DNA from 4 places in the Streptomyces sp. NPDC006283 genome. Region 4 is predicted to be linked to each of the others. Evidence: riboswitches for the same ligand, from Rfam matches in the RefSeq annotation. Region 4 holds a riboswitch; each other region holds the start of a gene.
The links. Region 4 has a riboswitch for cyclic di-AMP ahead of ABZ070_RS17760 (C40 family peptidase). Riboswitches for the same ligand answer to the same signal wherever they lie in the genome.
Positions count from the first base shown of each region.

Region 1 (5,070 bases), on a different contig from region 4:
TGCTGGACGCCCAGCTCGCCGATCTCACCCGCTTCGACTGCCAGCCGCTCCCGGGGCTGCTGGCGGAGAAGCTGCTCGCCCACACCCCGCACCTCGAGCGGGTCTACTTCGGCAACAGCGGTACGGAGGCCGTGGAGGCGGCACTGAAGTTCGCCAGGTACGCGACGGGCAGGCCGAGGATCCTGTACTGCACGCACGCCTTCCACGGGCTGACCACCGGCTCGCTCTCGGTCAACGGGGAGCCCGGGTTCCGCGACGGCTTCGCCCCGCTGCTGCCCGACACCGCGATCTCGATGGGAGACCTCGCCGCACTCGAGCGTGAGCTGGTGCGCGGCGATGTGGCGGCCTTCGTCGTGGAACCGGTCCAGGGAAAGGGTGTGCACCCGACCCCGCCGGGGTTCCTGCGCGCGGCCCAGGAGCTGCTGCACAAGTACAAGGCTCTGCTGATCGTGGACGAGGTGCAGACCGGCCTCGGGCGCACAGGCGACTTCTACGCCTTCCAGTACGAGGCGGGCGTCGAGCCGGACCTCGTCTGTGTGGCCAAGGCCCTGTCGGGCGGCTATGTGCCCGTCGGCGCCACCCTCGGCAGGGACTGGATCTTCAAGAAGGTCTACTCGTCGATGGACCGGGTGCTGGTGCACTCGGCGAGCTTCGGCTCCAACGCCCAGGCGATGGCCGCCGGGCTCGCCGTGCTCTCCGTGCTGGAGGACGAGCATGTGGTGGCGAACGCACGGGTGACCGGCGAGCTGCTGCGTGCCCGGCTGGCGGCGCTCGTCGACCGCTACGAGCTGCTGCACGCCGTACGGGGACGCGGCCTGATGATCGGCATCGAGTTCGGCCGCCCGGAGTCGATCAAGCTGCGCAGCCGCTGGACGGTGCTGCAGGCCGCTCGCAAGGGGTTGTTCGCGCAGATGGTGGTGGTGCCGCTGATGCAGCGGCACCGGATTCTCACGCAGGTGTCCGGGGACCACATGGAAGTGATCAAGCTGATTCCACCGCTGATCATCGGCGAACGCGAGGTCGACCGATTCATGACGGCGTTCGAAGCCGTGATGGACGACGCCCACGGTGGCGGCGGTCTGATGTGGGACTTCGGCAAGACGCTCGTGAAGCAGGCCGTCGCGAACCGCTGAGCCGGGCCGACGGGGGCCGTTTGCCTCTGAGGCAAGAAATTTGCCTCAGAGGCAGGACTCTGGCGCAATGGAGGCATGACCACCACCGTCGAGCCGGCGCACGACGAGCTGCCCGAGATGGCGCCCCGGCTGCGCGAACTGCGCCGCCGCCGCGGGCTCACCCTCGAGTCGGCCGCCCAGCGGGCGGGGCTGTCACCTGCCCACCTCTCCCGACTCGAGACCGGCCGGCGGCACCCGTCGCTGCCGATGCTGCTCGCCCTTGCTCGGATCTACGGTACGACCGTGGCGGAGCTCCTCGGCGAGCAGCCGCCGGAGAAGGACCCGGTCGTCCGCGCCCGCCGCGAACCCGCGGCGGCCGACGGTTGGCACTACCGACGGGCCGGCGCCCCCGGCCGGGCGATGCAGGCCCTGCGGATGACGGTGCCGTACGGCGTCCAGGGCGATCTGGAACGCGTGCATCCCGGCGAGGAGTGGCTCCATGTCGTGGAGGGACGGCTGCGGCTCACCCTCGGCGAGACGGTGTACGACCTGGCTCCCGGAGACAGCGCGCACTTCGACTCGCTCACCCCGCACCGCATCGCCGCCGCCGGCCCCGAGGGGGCCGAGCTGCTGTTCGTGCACACGCTGCTGCAGAGTCCGGAACTGCACCCCACCTCTGACCGGTAAGGAAGGCGAACGAACAACATGTCCCACGACCCACTGGACCGACGCGCCACGGGCGGCGAGAGCTCCAACGAGGAGCGGTTCCCCCGAGGACTGGTGATCCGGCTCTTCCTCTATCTGATCGCGGGCCACGTCATCGCCGGATTCCTCTACCTGCTGTTCCTGGTGGGCGGCCAGAGCCAGTGATCCGGTGCCTCAGCCCTCTTCGAGAAGTCGTGTGCGCAGCCGCTCGCGGGTCTGGGGGGAGAGCTTGAGGCCCTCGGTGAGGTACCGCTCCGGTGTGCCCCAGTTCTCCTCGATCGCGTCGAAGGCCGCGGCCAGGTACTCGGCGCGGGCGTCGAAGAGCGGGCTGAGCAGCTCCAAGACCTCGGGGGACATTCCGGCGGGGGAGCTGTCGGTGCGCCGGACCTTGTAGCGGCGGTGCGGGTCGTTGGACTTGAGGTAGTCGGCCTCGATCGCGTCCCGCTCCACGCCGACGGCCAGCAGTGACACGGCGATCGACAGCCCGGCGCGGTCCTTGCCGGCGGCGCAGTGCATCAAGGCCGGGACGCTGTCCTCGGCCAGGGCGTGCAGCACCTGGCTGTGCTCGGCCGTCCGCTCCTTGATGATCATGCGGTACGAGGCGATCATCCGCCCGGCGCCCTTGCCGTCGTCGAGGATGGCCTTGAGCTGATCGAGGTTGCCGTCCCGGACCATCTTCCAGAACTCGGCACCGTCGGCCGGGTCGCTCAGCGGCAGATTCACATTGCGCACACCGGGCAGCTCGACGTCCGGGCCCTCCAGCCGCTGGTCGGCGGCGTTGCGGAAGTCGAAGATCGTGTGGAGTCCCAGGGTCGTGAGGAACGCCGCGTCGCTCGCCGTCGCGTGCGCCAGGTGTCCGCTGCGGAACAGTCGGCCGTGCCGCACCCGCCGCCCGTCCACGGTCGGCAGTCCGCCCACGTCCCGGAAGTTGCGGACGCCGGTCAGCTCCGGCTCGGTCGAGGGGGCCTGCGGCAGCTGCTGCGTCACGAGGACTCCTTCAGGTACTGCCGTCGGCGCTGGTCGCCGACGATGGCGCGGCTCCGACCATACGACACCCGTTCATGAGGCACTCATCTCGGCCATGAACCAATGGTGTTGACGGCCGCAGGCAGATTTCCCCGGGGGCGTGACCCCGGCGGTCCGCACGGGGGGTGATGTGCGGGCTTGCGCGGCTCTGTGAAGGGATGCCCCGGCATCGGCGGGGCGAAATGACGCATCTGCATCGAATGAGTGCATTTCGGTCAGCGGTGCAGGGAAGTGACCTCGGCCTTCCCGTCGTCGTGGCCGGCGTCACATTCTCGTTCCTTTTGTGGGGGGTGGGAGGTGGGGGCGTGAGCGCGTTGCGGCAAGTGCGGGATTAGGTGGCTAAATGCATGTTCTGTCCGAATTGATTGTTTCGGCATAACGTGCCCCGTAAGCAGGGGAGATGGGCCGTGCTCCGTGAGCAGCGTCATATCTGTGACGTTCTGTGGCCGCGTCCGGCGCGTGAATTCCCTTCTCGGCAAGGGAATTGATACCCCGTTGCCCACGGAGGGTGACCGGGAAATCCCTGTTGATATCGGCCTCGTCATTGATCGGGGAAAATCGTGGCTTGTCCGGGACTGCCCGACTCGCCTACGGTCACGCTCAATCCGGACGGACCGCCTCATCCTGCCGCCGACCGGAATTCGAACCCATCCACGTGTGGCAGGAGCGGGGGACCCAGGTAGTACGCCGATTCCGGTCAATTCGGACGGCTTGGGGTGAAGTCGTGCACGTTCACGACCGGGCATCTCCAGCCCGAACCCGACAGCTCACCTCGCAGGCGCCGGAGAGGAAAGCGCCATGCCCGCAAAGGGTAAGCACCGCCGTCCCAAGACCAACCCGATCACCCGTGGCTTCGTCGTCGCCGGTACGGGTGGCGCCGCCATCGCGCTGCCCCTGTTCGGCGCCACCTCGGCCAATGCCGCACCCGCGGCGGCTCCGGCCGCCGCTCCGGAGAAGACCGCCGCCGCGGCCCCCGCCGCCGTCGAGGCCGCAGCCCTTCAGGGCGCCGGCAAGGCCCCGAAGACGTACACCGTCGTTGCCGGCGACTACCTGTCGAAGATCGCCGAGGAGCAGAACGTCCGCGGCGGCTGGAAGCAGCTCTTCAACGACAACCGCCGGGCCATAGGCGCCGACCCCGCGCTGATCCACCCGGGTCTCGAGCTGACGATCGGCGCCAAGTCCAAGGTCAAGAACGACCCCGAGCCCCGCTCCGAGTCGCAGACCCGTCCCTCGCGTGACGACTCGCGGCCCGCCGCGCCGCAGGCCGAGGCTCCCGCCAAGGAGGCTCCCGCGAAGGAGGCCTCCGCCCCGGCGTCCGGCTTCTCCGCCCCGGTCGACGCGGGCGTCACCACGCAGTACCGCGCCTCCGGCGCCATGTGGTCCAGCGGTTACCACACCGGTGTCGACTTCGCCGCCTCCTCCGGCACCCCCGTGAAGGCCGTCGGTGCGGGCACTGTCGTCTCCGCCGGCTGGAGCGGCGCGTACGGCAATGAGGTCGTCATCCAGCACACGGACGGCACCTACTCCCAGTACGCCCACCTCTCCTCGCTGGGCGTCTCCAGCGGTCAGTCCGTATCCGGTGGTCAGCAGATCGGCCTCTCCGGATCCACGGGCAACTCCTCCGGCCCGCACCTGCACTTCGAGATCCGTACCGGCCCGAGCTACGGTTCCGACATCGACCCGCTGGCCTACCTCCGGGAGCACGGCGTCTCCCTCTGACCCCTCCGACCCGTCCGATCGCCCTGGGCCCCAGGTGATCTGACATGGCGTTCGCCTGCGGTGCTGCAAGCACCGGCCGGCGGTCCACGTCGGCAAGCCCCTGCCACGCACAACGCGGAGCGGGGGCTTCCGCGTATTCCGGATTGGCCGAATCTTGACCGGTGGCAAAGATCACCCCGCGTCAACCCCTCCTTACGGTCGCGTAGGTCACATCCGTAAAGGAAAGATGTGCTCCCGTGGCAGACGATTCGAGAACAGAGATCAGTAACGCATTCGGGTCGTACGCGGCGATCGGTGACAGCTTCACCGAGGGCGTGGGGGACCCGGGGCCCGACGGGAGATACGTCGGCTGGGCGGACCGTTTCGCGGTTCTGCTCGCCGACCGCAGGCCGGAACACACCTTCAGGTACGCCAACCTCGCCGTACGCGGGCGTCTCCTCGACCAGATCGTCGAGGAGCAGGTGCCGAGGGCCAAAGAACTCGCGCCCGACCTGGTGACCTTCTGCGC
Region 1 covers NZ_JBEXRZ010000045.1:27,965-33,034, forward strand. The annotation lists gene ABZ070_RS12655 (aspartate aminotransferase family protein) at 1-1,133, shown strand, start outside; gene ABZ070_RS12660 (helix-turn-helix domain-containing protein) at 1,209-1,799, shown strand; gene ABZ070_RS12665 (DUF6126 family protein) at 1,818-1,982, shown strand; gene ABZ070_RS12670 (tyrosine-protein phosphatase) at 1,992-2,804, opposite strand; cyclic di-AMP (ydaO/yuaA leader) riboswitch at 3,478-3,637, shown strand; gene ABZ070_RS12675 (LysM peptidoglycan-binding domain-containing M23 family metallopeptidase) at 3,642-4,562, shown strand; gene ABZ070_RS12680 (SGNH/GDSL hydrolase family protein) at 4,799-5,070, shown strand, end outside.
Region 1: linked by a shared signal. The riboswitch ahead of ABZ070_RS12675 (LysM peptidoglycan-binding domain-containing M23 family metallopeptidase) and the one ahead of ABZ070_RS17760 (C40 family peptidase) in region 4 are both predicted to bind cyclic di-AMP.

Region 2 (5,070 bases), on a different contig from region 4:
AGGGCGCGGCAGTAGTCCGCGGCCGTCAGCGGACCCGGCAGGAGACCACCCTTGGGACAGGAGTTGCGAAACCAGGTCGGCTCCCGGAGGGCCCCGTGGCCCGTACGCGGGCTGCCGGCCCTGATGATCGCCGGCGGTGTCGTCTTCGACCTCCTGACCCCGGCCCAATTCACCGCGGTACCCCTCTTCGCCGCAGCCCCGCTCATCGCGGCGCCTGTCGTCAGCTGGGTCACGACGCTGCTGACCGGGATCGCGGCGGTGATCGCAGTGAGCGGCCTGCATGTCGTGAACCGGACGGCCGGGCAGATCACAGCGCTCACGGAGACGACCACGCTGCTGACTGTCGCCGCCCTCGCACTGCTCATCAATCGTGTCGTGCGGCGCAGCGGGGAGAAGCTCGCCTCGGCCCGGGTCATCGCGGAGACCGCGCAGCGGGCCGTGCTGCCCGAGCCGGTCGAGCGGATCGGCGGCCTGCGCATCGCCGCGCGGTACGAGGCGGCGCAGGCGGACGCGTTCATCGGTGGCGACCTCTTCGCCGTGCAGGACACCCCGCACGGGGTACGGCTCGTCGTCGGCGATGTGCGGGGCAAGGGGCTCGGCGCGGTCGGGACGGTGGCCGTGATCATCGGGGCGTTCCGTGAGGCGGCCGAGCAGGAGAGCTCCTTGCAGGGCGTGGCCCAGCGGCTGGAGCGGGCGCTTCGGCGGGAGGGCATCCGGCGGGAGGGGCTCGACCGGGTCGAGGGGTTCACTACCGCCGTGCTGGGCGAGATCCCGCGCGGCGGGGCCCTGGTACGGCTCGTGAACCGTGGCCATCCGGATCCGCTTGTGCTGCGTGCCGACGGTGGTGTCGACATGCTCGAGCCGTCGGAGGCGGCGCTGCCGCTGGGAATGGGGGAGTTGGGGACGTGGCCGGACCGGGCGGACGAGTATCCGCTGCCCGACGGGGCGACGCTGCTGCTCTACACGGACGGGGTGACGGAGGCGCGCGACGACCGGGGGGTCTTCTACGATCCCGTCGAGGGGCTCGGCGGGCGACTCTTCTCCGGGCCGGACGAGCTTCTGGACGCACTGATCGACGATGTCCGCCGGCACACGGGCGGAGGGTCGAACGACGACATGGCGCTGCTGGCGGTCGGCCGGCCCGCGGCGGGCCGGCCGGAGCGGCGCCGAACGGTGGCAGCGGTTCCGGCAGACCCGTCCTGATTGCGGTGCGTAGTCGTGACGCACCCCTCCGCATAACAAGTAACGCACCATCAGAAACATGAGCACGTCTGACGTTTGATCAAGTCGCCCGGTTCCGGCCGCTTCTGTCCGGTTAAGTCCCGGCCGAAGCCGTTAACGATCACCGGGAACAGCTTGGATTCCGGCCCCGGGGTCTATTAACGTTCGATAACGCAGCGCGGTCGTCCCAGCCGTCGTAAGTGGCGGCACCGTGCGCACGCGCCGAATCCCGCAAGGGAGCCGGGGAACCACCAATTGGGGTGAATCGGGCACCTTTTGCCGCTCCGTCGAGCGGTCGAGGTACTCGTAGGAGACCTTCCTGCTCCGAACCCGTCAGCTAACCCGGTAGGCGACAAGGAAGGAAGGAGAACGCCTTCGTGGCGTCCAACATGCCTGCCCCCGAGGCCCGCTTCGCGTCCGAACGCTTCGGCGACGACGCACCCGAGCGGACCTGGGAGGAGTGGAATCCCACCGAGGACTCCATCCGCCCGGTGCGCGGCCGGCACCGCGTCATCAAGCAGCGCGGCGGGCTCGCCCGCAGCTCCACGGTGCTCGGAGTCGGCGTGATCGCCGCTGTCGGTGCGGGCGGCATAGCCACCGCGCAGGACAAGCCCGCGGTCTCCATATCTCTGCCCGACGCCATCACGGACAAACTCCCCGACGCCAAGTCCCTTCCCGGCGTCGGCTCCCTGATCTCGGACGACTCCGCGGACTCCGCCGCGCAGGCGAACACGGCCCCGCTCACCGCCGCGACGACCGTCGCCGACGGCGGCGGAAGCTCCGCTCAGGGGGCGGGCGCGGGCGAGGCACTGCGCGCCCGCATCCTCCAGCAGGCCGAGCAGCAGCAGGCGGAGGTGGACGCCGAGGCGAAGGCGGCCGCGGAGACGCTCGCCGCCGAACAGGCCGCGGCCGCTGCCGAGAAGCAGCAGAGCGCGGCGGAAGCCAAGGCCGCAGAGGAGAAGCGCAAGGCCGAGGAGGCCGCGCGGGCCAAGGCGGAGGCAGAGCGTCTCGCCGAGCTCGCCAAGAGCTTCGCCCTCCCCACCTCCTCGTACACGCTCACCTCCACGTACGGCGAGTCCGGTTCGATGTGGTCCTCCGGGCAGCACACCGGCCTCGACTTCGCCGCCCCGACGGGAACCCCGGTCAAGGCCGTGCATGGCGGCACGGTCAAGTCCGCGGGCTGGTCCGGCTCCTACGGCTACCGCATCGTGCTCGAGCTCGACGACGGCACCGAGATCCTGTACGCCCACCTGTCGTCGATGACGGCGAGTGCCGGCCAGAAGGTGACGACCGGCGAAACCATCGGACGCGTCGGTGCCACGGGCAATGTCACCGGGCCGCACCTGCATCTCGAGGTGCACACCGCGGGCGGCTCCGGCATCGACCCCATGGCCTGGCTGCGTGGCAAGGGCCTCACGGTCTGACCTCTGCCCGGTACGGGACCACCGCGGCGCCTCGGCACCACTGAGGGAGGCAGCCGGCGATTCCTGTGCCGGGCACACCCATGTCCCCGGCAGCCCGGGCGCACACCCCCCGACGCCCGGGTTGCCGGAATACGCCGTAGAGGCCGAGTGGTTGATCGACGCATGACCTCTCTGCGTACCCTCGGCTCCTCCGACCTCAGCGTCTTTCCGCTCGCCCTCGGCGGCAACGTCTTCGGCTGGACGGCCGACGAGACGCGGACCTTCGCCGTGCTCGACGCGTACACCTCCGCGGGCGGCAACTTCGTCGACACCGCCGACAGCTACTCGGCGTGGGTGCCCGGAAACGAGGGCGGCGAGTCGGAGACGCTCATCGGGAAGTGGCTCGCCGCCCGCGGCAACCGCTCAGAAGTCGTCGTCGCCACCAAGGTCGGCGCCCACCCCCGTCACAAGGGCCTCTCGGCCACCACGATCAAGGCTGCGGCTGAGGAGTCGCTGGCCCGGCTGGGGACCGACTACATCGACCTCTACTACACCCACTTCGATGATCCGTCCGTCCCCGTCGAGGAGATCGTCACCGCCCTCGACCACCTGGTGAAGGAAGGCAAGGTCCGCGCGATCGCCGCCTCCAACCTCAGCGCCGAGCGGCTCCAGGCCTCCCTGGACTTCTCCGAACGCGAGGGTCTCGCCCGCTACACGGCGCTGCAGCCGCACTACAACCTGGTCTCCCGCCACACCTACGAGGGCGAACTGCAGGACACCGCCGCCCGCGCCGGACTCGCCGCCGTCCCCTACTACGCGCTGGCGTCCGGTTTCCTCACCGGCAAGTACCGGCCGGGCGCCGCGGTGGAGAGCGCGCGGGCCCAGGGCGCGTCCAAGCACCTCGAGTCGGAGCGCGGCCTTCGGGTCCTCGCCGCGCTCGACGAGGTCGCGCAGGCGCGCGGTGCAGAGATCGCGACCGTCGCTCTCGCATGGCTGGCCGCGCAGCCGACCGTCGCCGCGCCGATCGCCTCCGCCCGTACGGTCGAGCAGCTCGCGGCTCTCGTCGCCGTCGCGGACCTCGAGCTGACCGGCGGCGAGCTGGCCGCGCTGACTGCCGCGTCCGTCTGACGCGTCGGCGGGGCGTCTCAGGAGCGGTACGGGTTGTAACCGTCGTAGTTGCGGTACGGCGGCGGCACCCGTATTCGGCCGGTGGCCTCTGCCGCGTACGCGAGCGAGGGGCCGGCGACGGCTCTGCGCTGCCAGAGATGGTGCAGCAGCTCCTGCTCGCGTTCCACGAAGTCCGGGCCCGCCGCCCCCCGGTGGGCCCGGTGGCGCAGGAACGCCAGCGACGTCGCGAACGCCTCGTACTCCGACACCGCATGCCCGGCCGCCGGTCCGTACATGCGCCGGGCGAAGTCGCGCGCCATGGCGCGGGCCCGCATCGACGACAGCGCGGACGGCTCGGCCGCCGACATCCAGCCGGCCGCGGCGTACGCGGGAAGCTCGTCGGATATCGTGCGCAGCTCGCGCTGGCGGGTCCATATCGTCAGCCAGGTGAGCAGACCGAAGGCCGGCACCATGAACGCCCCGTACACCGCGTAGAAGCCCCACGGGCCCAGCAAGGACGCCGAGCCGTTCCACAGGGCGTGCATGCCCATCGCGAGCGCCAGGCCCAGCATCGGCAGCGCCGTGCGCCGCAGACGCCGGCGGCGGCGGGCACCGAGCGCCGCGACGCCGAAGCCGATGCCCGTCAGCACGGTGAACAGCGGATGGGCGAAGGGCGACATCACGATGCGCACGAAGAACGTCGCAGCGGTCACGGAGGCCAGGCCGGAGGCACCCATCGCCTGGTCCTCGCCGAACGCGTTGCCCAGATAGAGGATGTTCTCCGTGAAGGCGAAGCCGGTGGCCGTGAAACCGGCGATCACCACGCCGTCCACGATCCCGGTGAAGTCCCGTCTGCGGAAGACGAAGATCATCATGATCGCGGCGGCTTTCGCGCTCTCCTCGACGACCGGCGCTATGACCGTCGCACCGAGGGTGTCGGCGGATGCCGGGTCGGCGGTCGCGGTGGCTATCCAGCGGGTCGCGAAGGTGTTCGCGATGATCGCGATCAGCGCCGCGGCACACGCGCCCCACGCGAAGGCGAAGAGGAGATTCCGCCACGGGCCCGGCTCCACCCGGTCCAGCCAGCGGAACGCGGCCAGCAGCAAAGGGACCGGGAGCGTGGCCAGGCCGAGTCCGACCAGGAAGCCGTGGGTGCCGGTCTGTTCCCGTACGAGCACCAGGATCACCAGGCCGCACAGGGCCAGCAGCGTGATCATCACGCCTGCACGAAGGGCCCTGCTGCGCCACAGCTTCGAGGCACGCGGCTTGTAACGCCGCCGCGCAGGCGCCGGCACTTCGGTGAGGGTCGCGTCGACATGCTGTTGCTCGCACGCCGGAA
Region 2 covers NZ_JBEXRZ010000116.1:244-5,313, forward strand. The annotation lists gene ABZ070_RS22720 (PP2C family protein-serine/threonine phosphatase) at 52-1,203, shown strand; cyclic di-AMP (ydaO/yuaA leader) riboswitch at 1,432-1,588, shown strand; gene ABZ070_RS22725 (M23 family metallopeptidase) at 1,599-2,645, shown strand; gene ABZ070_RS22730 (aldo/keto reductase) at 2,808-3,752, shown strand; gene ABZ070_RS22735 (PrsW family intramembrane metalloprotease) at 3,770-5,070, opposite strand, start outside.
Region 2: linked by a shared signal. The riboswitch ahead of ABZ070_RS22725 (M23 family metallopeptidase) and the one ahead of ABZ070_RS17760 (C40 family peptidase) in region 4 are both predicted to bind cyclic di-AMP.

Region 3 (5,070 bases), on a different contig from region 4:
CGAGGTCGCTGTCGCGGATGCGTAGCGTCCCGTCCGGGTGATGGCTGACGTTGGAGTCGTCGGCGGTGTCGCCGCCGAGGTCCACGTCCCACGTCACGCCCGGCCGGTCCTCGGCGGACAAGAACGAACCTGCGGGCGGGGGCGAACCTGCGGGTGGGGGCGAACCAGCCGGACCGGCGGACGCGGCTCCCGAGCCCAGTGCCAGTGCGGTGCACACCAGCAGCGACACCCCGCAGACCGGCAACCGCCGTCTTCCGTACTTCCCGGTGCGGCTCGTGGCGGTTTCTCGGATGCCGCGCATGGGTCGGTTCCCTTCGCCGTAGGGGGTGCGGTCGCGGTGGGCTCGCTCGCGAGCTTGATCAAGGGCAGGATGACTCGTCACGTTCCCGAGGTCCCACAGCCTCTCCGGCTCGGCGTGTCCCGTCCGGGCCGTCCCCGCTGCCGAACCGCCGACCGTCGCGCTCTTTCCTTCAGGAGCGGGTTTGCAGAAGGCAGGGGCCGACGGGCGGCGGCTTCAGCCGAATGCCATCACGGCTTAATTCAGGGCCTGGGTTAAGTCGCGCGGTCGAAAGGCTCAAGAGGTGAGCGGGGACCGGCCGGCGCCGCGGACCGAGCGCGCTCCCGGGCGAGGCTCCGTGGCGGCGCCTCGTGCCGTCCGACGTCCCGGTCACCGCTGGTCCGGGCGGCCGGTGAGTGGGACGCTGTGGGGGAAGGTGTCTGCCCGACGGAACGCGGGAGGACCCGATGGGGCGTGATGTCCCGGCGCTCGTCTTCACCCGTGACGATCGCCGCCGGTACCGGGACAAGATGCAGACGTGCCTCGACACGTTCGCGACGATGCTGAGCGAGGCGCGTTTCGAGTCGGAGCGGCCACAGGTGGGTCTCGAGATCGAAATCAACCTGGTGGACGCCGCCGGGGAGCCGGCGATGAAGAACACCGATGTGCTCGAAGCCATCGCGGACCCCGCGTGGGACAGCGAGCTGGGCCGGTTCAACCTGGAGATCAACATCCCGCCGCGGACACTGACCGCCGGCGGCCCCGACGCCTGGGAGCAGGAGATCCGGGACGCCCTGAACCACGCCGAGCAGCGGGCCCGTGACGTCGGGGCCCATCTGGCCATGATCGGCATTCTGCCGACCCTGCGGCAGCGGGACGTGGGCGAGGCCGCGCTTTCGGAGAACCCGCGCTATCGGCTGCTCAACGAGCAGGTCTTCGCGGCCCGCGGCGAGGATCTGCGGATCGCCGTGGACGGGGTGGAAAAGCTGCGTACCTACGCCGACACGATCACCCCCGAGGCCGCCTGCACCAGTACGCAGTTCCACCTGCAGGTCTCGCCGAGCGAGTTCCCCGCCTACTGGAACGCCGCGCAGGCGATCGCCGGGATCCAGGTCGCGCTGGCAGCGAATTCGCCGTTCCTCTTCGGCAAGGAGCTGTGGCGCGAGACCCGGATCCCTCTGTTCGAGCAGGCGACCGACACCCGTCCCGAGGAGATCAAGGTGCAGGGGGTGCGGCCGCGCGTGTGGTTCGGCGAGCGGTGGATCACAAGCGTCTTTGATCTCTTCGAGGAGAACGTCCGCTACTTCCCCGCCCTGCTGCCCCTGTGCGACGACGAGAACCCGCGGGAGAAGCTCGACGGCGGGGACACCCCGGAACTGGCCGAGCTGACTTTGCACAACGGCACCATCTACCGGTGGAACCGCCCCGTCTATGCCGTCTCCCATGGCAGACCGCACCTGCGGGTCGAGAACCGCGTCCTCCCCGCCGGCCCGACCGTCGCCGACACCCTCGCGAACGGCGCCTTCTACTACGGGCTGACCCGCGCACTGGTCGACGAGGAGCGGCCGATCTGGTCCCGGATGTCGTTCCAGGCCGCCGAGGACAATCTGCACGCCGCGGCGCGGCACGGTATCGACGCGGGCCTGTACTGGCCGGGTATGGGCGAGGTGCCGGTGGCCGAGCTCGTACTGAGGCGTCTGCTGCCCATGGCCCATCGCGGTCTCGAGCTCTCCGGCATGGACGCGGCGTGGCGGGAGCCGCTGCTGGGGATCATCGAACAGCGCTGTGTCACCGGGCGCAACGGCGCGGTCTGGCAGGCGGAGATGTACCACCACATCGACGCCACGAGCCGCGTCGACCACCATGAGGCGCTTCGGCTCATGACGCAGCAGTACATCGACTACATGCATCTGAACGCGCCGGCGCACACCTGGCCCGTGGACTGAGTGCTCCTTGCTCGCCCGTATGGGGGCGGAGTGATCCGCCCGGCAATGTGCATTTATGTCTGGTATGGAGACTTTCTCCTGCGCTGCGCTGTAAGTCGAATTGCCATGCATTCTCGCTAGTTGAAGCTGTTTGTGGGTTTTGGGGGAACCTCGGGGGTTGCCCCGATCCCCCGTGATGTCGGTCACCTGGTCCGCTCTGTGCGGATAACGCCGTACGGGTCAGTTCCCTTCCGCGAGAAGGAATTTGAGCCATTTGACGCGGCACTGACAACGTGAATTACCCATCAGGGAGAGACGTCCGCTTTGTGATGTGAAATTCGGGACTTGTTCCGCCGGGATCCTCTCGCTTAACGTCACCGTCAATCCGGATGGACCGCCGAATCCTGCCGCCGTCCGGTACACCGCACCCACTCACGTACGGCAGGAGCGGGGGAACCAGGTAAGCCGCCGATCCGGAATACCGGAACGGCTCGGGGTGAAGTCGCCACAGATGCGACCGGGCATCTCCAGCCCGAACCCGACAGCTCACCTCGCAGGCGACGGAGAGGAATCCGCCATGCCCGCAAAGGGTAAGCACCGTCGTCCCAAGTCCCGTTCACTCACCCGCGGATTCGTCGCAGCGGGCACGGGCGGCGCCGCACTCGCCCTCCCGCTCATGGGCACCACCGCTGCTCAGGCGGCACCGGCCGCGCTGCCCGCGGCCGCGGAGAAGACCGTCGCGCCGGCCACCGTGGCCGCCGCCGCCCAGAAGTCCAAGGTCACCACCTATTCCGTGGTCGCGGGTGACTCCCTTTCCAAGATCGCCGCCAAGTATTCTCTGAGCGGTGGCTGGAAGGAGCTCTTCAACGACAACCGGAGGGCCATCGGCCACGATCCGGCGCTGATTCACCCCGGTCTCGAGCTCACGATCGGCGCAAAGTCCCCGGCCAAGGAAAAGGCCGCGCCCAAGAAGGCCGACCGGACCGCCGCGACCGACCGCGCGGACCGCTCGGAGCGGAAGAGCGCGCCGGCTGCCAAGCCCGCCACCTACGCGAACAACCTCGACGGCTGGATCAAGGAATCGCTCGCCATCATGGCCCAGCACGGCATTCCGGGAAGCTACGAGGGAATTCACCGCAACATCATGCGTGAGTCCTCCGGCAACCCGCAGGCCATCAACAACTGGGACATCAACGCCATCAACGGCACGCCCTCGAAGGGCCTGCTGCAGGTCATCCAGCCGACCTTCGACGCCTACCACGTCCCCGGCACGGCCAACGACCTGTACGACCCGGTCGCCAACATCACGGCCGCGTGCAACTACGCCGCCGACCGCTACGGTTCCATCGACAACGTGAACGGCCCCTACTGACGGGACCGTTGCGACGGCCGACAGGCCGCAGCATCTCATCGCCGGGCCGGAGCCCGGGGCGTCCGGCGGCGCCCCGGTCTCCGGCCCTTGGCCGTGCCCGGCGCTCAGCCCCGCACGGCCACATGGAACGAGGACAGCCACAACACCACGGCCGCCCCTGCCCCCACCACAACACGCACGCTCTCATCCGTCGACCCGGCCAGGGCGACCGCGGTGCCGACGACCGCGACGACCGTCAGCAGAACGGCCGTCCACGTGTACTGCCACTGATCGAAGAGACGCGCCAGCGGAAAGAAGTGCAGACCCACCACGAGGCAGATCCCCGGCGGGATCAGCTCGGCGTGGCCCGTCGCGTTCGAAGCGGCGATCACCGCGAAGATCGCGACGACCTCGACGGCGTTCACGAGGCCGACCCCGCGGTTCCACTTCTCCGGCAGCCGCACCGTGCGGCGCGCGGGTCCCGCGGCGCCCCGGAACGCAACAACAACGGCCGCGACGGTCAGCGCGGCGCCCACACCGCCGACGGCGACGGAAACAGTCGTCGATGCGAGCCCGGAACCGGCCGCGCAGGCCCACACCAGGGCGAACACCGCGAGAACCACGGCCCCCCGGCGGCGCAGCTGCTGAGTGAGTACCAGGCACTCCGTGTCGGTGGTCATGGCCGGAGGCTACAGCGATCGTCCGCCGTGTGACCGGCAGTTGGCCGACCGGCTGCGAGCACGGGATGAGTATGAGGACCGGACGGTCTGAGTACACGCCCGGATCCGCCGGCACCCCGCCACTGGTCGAACGCTGCCGCGCGGCCGGCACCGCGGTCCGCGCCCGGCCGCGAGGTCACACTCCAGGGGCGTGGCGCACTCGGTGATCCAGTTATCGCCAGAGGGTGGCGCGGGCGCGGAGGTCGATCGGTCGACCGCATTGGTCTCGTACAGGTTCGTCGTCCATACTGCCCGCCGTGGAGCAGCAGATAGATCCGAAGACGAAGATCGAAATCGGCGTGGGGACGGATCCGGCGTACATCCCGGGACTCACGGCGCCCGCGCCTGCCGCCAAGGGCGGGGAGGAGGGGAAGAAGAGGGCCGAGGAGACCGCGCCCGAAGACGAGACCGCGTCCGAGGCCGAGGCCGAGACCGGGACCGACGCCGAGGGTGACGAGCCCCTGGCGGCGGTCGGCGGGACGCCCGCCGAGGAGTCGGACGCCGAGCCCGCCGGTGACGACGCCGCCGACGGGCCCGTCTTCGAGGTCCGCGACCGCCGCGGGTCGATCACCGCCGACCGCAGCGGCATCCGCTTCACCCTGGACGACCAGGAGGCGGACTTCCACTGGGACGAGATCGGCGCCGTCGAGGTGAAGCCGGCCCGCTTCGGACGCCGGTTCACGGTCACCGTCCATGTCGCGGCCAACCGCTGGTTCAACGCCGACGTCGAAGCGCCCGCCAGGAGCCGTCTGAGTGAGTGGACGGCGGAGCTCGACGCGGTCCTCGACGCCTACTTCG
Region 3 covers NZ_JBEXRZ010000003.1:100,949-106,018, forward strand. The annotation lists gene ABZ070_RS01640 (hypothetical protein) at 1-97, opposite strand, end outside; gene ABZ070_RS01645 (glutamate--cysteine ligase) at 745-2,223, shown strand; cyclic di-AMP (ydaO/yuaA leader) riboswitch at 2,588-2,775, shown strand; gene ABZ070_RS01650 (LysM peptidoglycan-binding domain-containing protein) at 2,780-3,574, shown strand; gene ABZ070_RS01655 (hypothetical protein) at 3,679-4,233, opposite strand; gene ABZ070_RS01660 (hypothetical protein) at 4,530-5,070, shown strand, end outside.
Region 3: linked by a shared signal. The riboswitch ahead of ABZ070_RS01650 (LysM peptidoglycan-binding domain-containing protein) and the one ahead of ABZ070_RS17760 (C40 family peptidase) in region 4 are both predicted to bind cyclic di-AMP.

Region 4 (5,070 bases):
CCTGGGTGAGGCCGGAGCAGTCGAATGCACCGGGCCCCGTCGCCCCCCACACGTACGGTTTGCCGAGCGCTCCGTAGGCGTAGGCGATGGCCTGGGCGGCCCGGCTGCTCGGCGCCTGCAGCGGGCCGCGAGGCGTGCTCGAGCGGTCGGCGCGCGCGGGGGCGTCCGCCGGGCCGCCGCCGTTGTAGGCGGTGCGCTGCTCGGCCGTCAGCTCGGACAGCAGGCTCTCGGCGGCCGTGAGCTTCTCCCGGACGGTGGCCTTGTGGCGGGCCAGTTCGGCCCGGCGGGTCTCCAGCGCGGTCATCCGTTCGCTGGCCTCTGCCTTCAGCCGTGCGAGCTCCATCAGCTGCCGGTGCACACCGGCGATCGCCGACGCGTGGCCCGCGCCGACGCGCTCGGCGCGGGCCGCTCGTTCCAGGTACTCGTCCGGGTCGGAGGTGAGCGCCAGCTGCAGGGCGGGATCCAGGCCACCGCCCCGGTACTGGGCGGTGGCGATGGAACCGAGGGCGTTGCGGGAGGTGTTCAGGCGCTCGGTCCTGCGGGCCGACTCGTCGCGCAGCGAGTCCAGCGATCTCCGGGCGCTCTCCACCTGCTCCTTGGTGCCGTTGTACTTCTCGGTGGCGGCCTCCGCCTCCTGGTACAGCCTGTCGACCCGTGCCTTGATCTGTGCGGCGGTCGGACGGGGCTCGGCATGCCCTGTGCCGCCGAACGCGGTGGTGGTCGCCGCTCCGGCGAGCGCGAAGGTGGCCGCGGTACGAACGGCCGGCCCGGTGAGCGGATGCTGCCTGGATCTGCGGTGCGCTGCCACGAGGGCTTCCACGTCCTTCCGTCGGCCTGCCGCCGTCCCTGACGGCCCGTCCCTCAGGGGCGGGGCCGTCCTTCGGGTCCGGCGGCGGGCCGCACAGGGGAGCGGTCCGCCGCCGGATCCTCGGCGGTGGCGGCCGAGTGCCGTCCGGCTGCACGACGGCGGGTGGGGAGTCGGCCACCTGGGGCAGGACGCTAAACCCGGCGGTCACGGGGGCGGGGCGGAAGGTCCTCAAATTTCCGAAGATGGATATTCGGGATCGGTTCCTGAACGCCGCATCGGCGACGCCGGCCCGCATTCCGGTACTCGGCCGACCGATGCGACCGAACCTGCCCACCTGCTCGACGGGCAGTGGTAAGGCGGCGGTTAGAGTCCGGCCATGGACGTACTCATCAATGTCTTCGTGGCACTGCACATCATCGGCATCGCCTCCCTGCTGGGCGGGTTCCTGACCCAGATGAAGGCGATGCGCGACGGCACGGCCCGCTTCAACGCGCCGATGCTGCACGGCGCGCTGACCATGCTGGTCACGGGTGTGGCGTTGGTGGGTCTGAACCAGGCGGACGACCAGAGCGTGAACAACCTCAAGATCGGCATCAAACTGGCGGTCCTGGTCGTGATCCTCGGCCTGGTGTACGTGAAGCGGGACGAGGAGAGGGTCGACAAGGCGCTGTTCGGCGCGGTCGGCGGTCTGACCGTGGTCAACATCTTCATCGCCACGCTCTGGACCTGAGCGACGGTCCCCTCCGGGCCTGAGGGGCGGCCCGGACCCGACCTGAATGGCGGTGCGGGCTGACGCGGCGGACATGCCGATGCCCGGGCGGCCGAGCCGCCCGGGCATCCGTTCGTCGTGTCGCCTGCCGGCGCCCGTCAGGCGGGGCGGACGCTGCCGTAGATCGGCATGTAGTAGATCGACTCCTCGCGGACGTTCGCGCCCGGCTTGGGGGCGTGGATCATCTTGCCGTCGCCGATGTATATGCCCACGTGGCTGATGTCGTCGTAGAAGAAGACCAGGTCGCCGGGGAGCAGATCGGCCGTCTCCACACGGGAGCCCACCTTCACCTGGTCCCAGGTGGTGCGCGGCAGGTCCACGCCGGCGGCCTTCCAGGCGGCCTGGGTGAGGCCGGAGCAGTCGAACGAGCTGGGTCCCGTGGCGCCCCAGACGTACGGCTTGCCGATCTGGTTGCGGGCGAAGGCGAGGACCTTGTCGGCCTTCGCCGCGTACGTGCCGCCGTCCGTGCCGGTGCCGGTGCCGGTCCCGGTGCCCGTGCCGGTGTCCCCGCCCGGGGTGGTCTCGCGCTCCTGCCGCTGCCGTTCCGCCTCCGCTTCGGCGCGTGCCGCCGCCTCGGCCTTCGCCTTCGCCTCGGCCTTGCGGCGCGCCTCCTCTTCCTTCTTCCGCTCGATCGCGGCGAGCCGTGCCTTCTCCTCGGCCGTCAGCTTCGACAGCAGCGTGCGTGCCTCGGCGAGTTTGGTTTGCACGGTCTGCTTGCTGGTGCGCAGGGACTCCTGGGAGTCGGTGAGGGACTCGAGGCTCTTCGTCGCCTCCGCGCGCTGCTTGGCAGCCGCCGCCCGCTCGGTCTCGTACTCGGTGACGGCCCTGCGCTGTTGGTCCGTCATGCGATCCATCAGCTGCGTCTGGTCGAAGTACGCCTGCGGGCTGTCCGCGAACATCAGCGCGGCGGTGGGGGTGACGGCGCCTGTGCGGTACTGGGCGGCCGCGTAGTTGCCGAGGGCGCGGCGGGACTCGTTCAGCTTCTCGGTGCGCTTGGCCGCGTCGTCGAGCAGCTGGTCCACCTCGGCGCGCTTCTCCGCCGTGGCTTCCTTGGCCTTGTTGAACTCCTGGGTGGCGCTGCCCGCCTGCCGGTACAGGTCGTCGACCTTCTTCTGCACCTCTTCGATGCTGGGCTTCGGGTCGGAGGGCGCGGCGGTGGCGCTCTGTGTGGAGAGCAGCGTCACACCGGCGAGTGCTGCCGTCGTGAACCCGACGGCGGGGGAGGACTTTGCGGTTCGGCTGCGGGGCTTGCGATGCGACGCCAAGGCCGGCATCTCCTTCTTCCGTGGACCGCCTACCGGGTTAGCTGTCGGGTTCGGGCGGAACGGAAGACGCCCTACGGACCGAGTGGTGCGCGGTCCGATTCACCCCGGTTGTGCATGGTGGGTCCCCGGTTCCGAACTCCTGTGACGGGAGCCCGGATTCGGCGCAGGCCGCCCGTTCGGCGTGGTTCGCCAGGGGGGTACGGGCCGCCTGGTCGAGCACGCTAGCCAACTCGTGTGTGCGCTGTGAAGGTTGATGTTCGATATGTCCGATACATTTTCGTGACCTTTTTCCGCGGGCGGCTCATCGGCCGGGCCGCTGTGGCGCGACGGATGCGTCCCGTCACATACCGTGTCCCGCCCGTGTCCCCGATGCGGCCACGGGCTGTCGGTCCGGCCGCCTAGACTCGTTAAGCGATGAGCAGCCTCTTTGACGACAGCTTCCTGGCGGACCTCCAGCCCGACGGGGACGAGCAACCGCCGCCGCCCGAGGAATCGGCTCCGGAGCAGCTTCCGGACGATCTCTTCCAGGGCGCGTTCGACGTGCCCCCGGCCCGCGACGGGTACTACCGCGACGGCGCCCCGCGCCCTGTCGTGGACCCCGCCGCCCTGCTCGAGGGACTGAACGAACAGCAGCGTGCGGCCGTCGTGCACACAGGGTCACCGCTGCTCATCGTGGCCGGCGCCGGTTCCGGCAAGACCCGGGTCCTCACCCATCGCATCGCGCATCTGCTGGGCACGCGGCATGTCCACCCCGGCCAGATACTGGCGATCACCTTCACCAACAAGGCCGCCGGCGAGATGAAGGAGCGCGTCGAGCAGCTGGTCGGCCCGCGCGCCAATGCGATGTGGGTCATGACCTTCCACAGCGCCTGCGTCCGGATTCTGCGCCGCGAGTCGAAGAAGCTGGGCTTCACGTCGTCGTTCTCGATCTACGACGCGGCGGACTCCAAGCGGCTGATGTCGCTGGTCTGCCGTGATCTGGATCTCGACCCGAAGAAGTTCCCGCCGAAGTCCTTCAGCGCCAAGATCTCGAACCTGAAGAACGAGCTGATCGACGAGGAGACCTTCGCCGACCAGGCCCAGGACGGATTCGAGAAGACGCTTGCAGAGGCGTACCGGATGTACCAGGCGCGGCTGCGCGAGGCCAACGCCCTGGACTTCGACGACATCATCATGACCACCGTCCACCTGCTCCAGGCGTTCCCGGATGTCGCCGAGCACTACCAGCGGAGGTTCCGGCACGTCCTCGTCGACGAGTACCAGGACACCAACCACGCTCAGTACACGCTCGTGCGCGAGCTGGTCGGCAAGGGGTACGAGGACCTGGCCCCGGCCGAGCTGTGCGTCGTCGGTGACGCCGACCAGTCGATCTACGCCTTCCGCGGCGCGACCATCCGCAACATCCTCCAGTTCGAGGAGGACTATCCGGACGCGACGACGATCCTGCTGGAGCAGAACTACCGCTCCACCCAGACGATCCTCTCCGCCGCCAACGCCGTCATCGAGCGCAACGAGTCCCGCCGCCCCAAGAACCTGTGGACCAACGCGGGCGCCGGCGCCCAGATCACCGGCTACGTCGCGGACACCGAGCACGACGAGGCGCAGTTCGTCGCCGACGAGATCGACCGGCTCACGGACGCGGGCGAGGCGAAGGCCGGCGACGTCGCCGTCTTCTACCGGACGAACGCCCAGTCGCGTGTCTTCGAAGAGATCTTCATCCGCGTCGGTCTGCCCTACAAGGTCGTCGGCGGAGTGCGCTTCTACGAGCGCAAGGAGGTCCGCGACGTACTCGCGTACCTGCGTGTCCTCGCGAACCCCGAGGACAACGTCCCGCTGCGCCGCATCCTCAATGTGCCCAAGCGCGGTATCGGCGAACGCGCGGAGGCGATGATCGACGCTCTCGCGCTGCGGGAGAAGATCACCTTCCCGCAGGCGCTGCGTCGCGTCGACGAGGCGTACGGCATGGCGGCCCGCTCGGCGAACGCGGTCAAGCGGTTCAACGTGCTGATGGAGGAGCTGCGCACGATCGCCGACTCGGGCGCCGGCCCGGCCGTCGTACTGGAAGCCGTACTGGAGCGGACCGGCTACCTCGCCGAGCTCCAGGCGTCCACGGACCCGCAGGACGAGACCCGCATCGAGAATCTCCAGGAACTGGCGGCGGTGGCGCTCGAGTTCGAGCAGGAGCGCGACGAGGAAGAAGGTGCGGGGACGCTCGCCGAGTTCCTCGA
Region 4 covers NZ_JBEXRZ010000076.1:7,237-12,306, forward strand. The annotation lists gene ABZ070_RS17750 (NlpC/P60 family protein) at 1-808, opposite strand, end outside; gene ABZ070_RS17755 (hypothetical protein) at 1,185-1,538, shown strand; gene ABZ070_RS17760 (C40 family peptidase) at 1,676-2,851, opposite strand; cyclic di-AMP (ydaO/yuaA leader) riboswitch at 2,853-3,016, opposite strand; gene pcrA (DNA helicase PcrA) at 3,257-5,070, shown strand, end outside.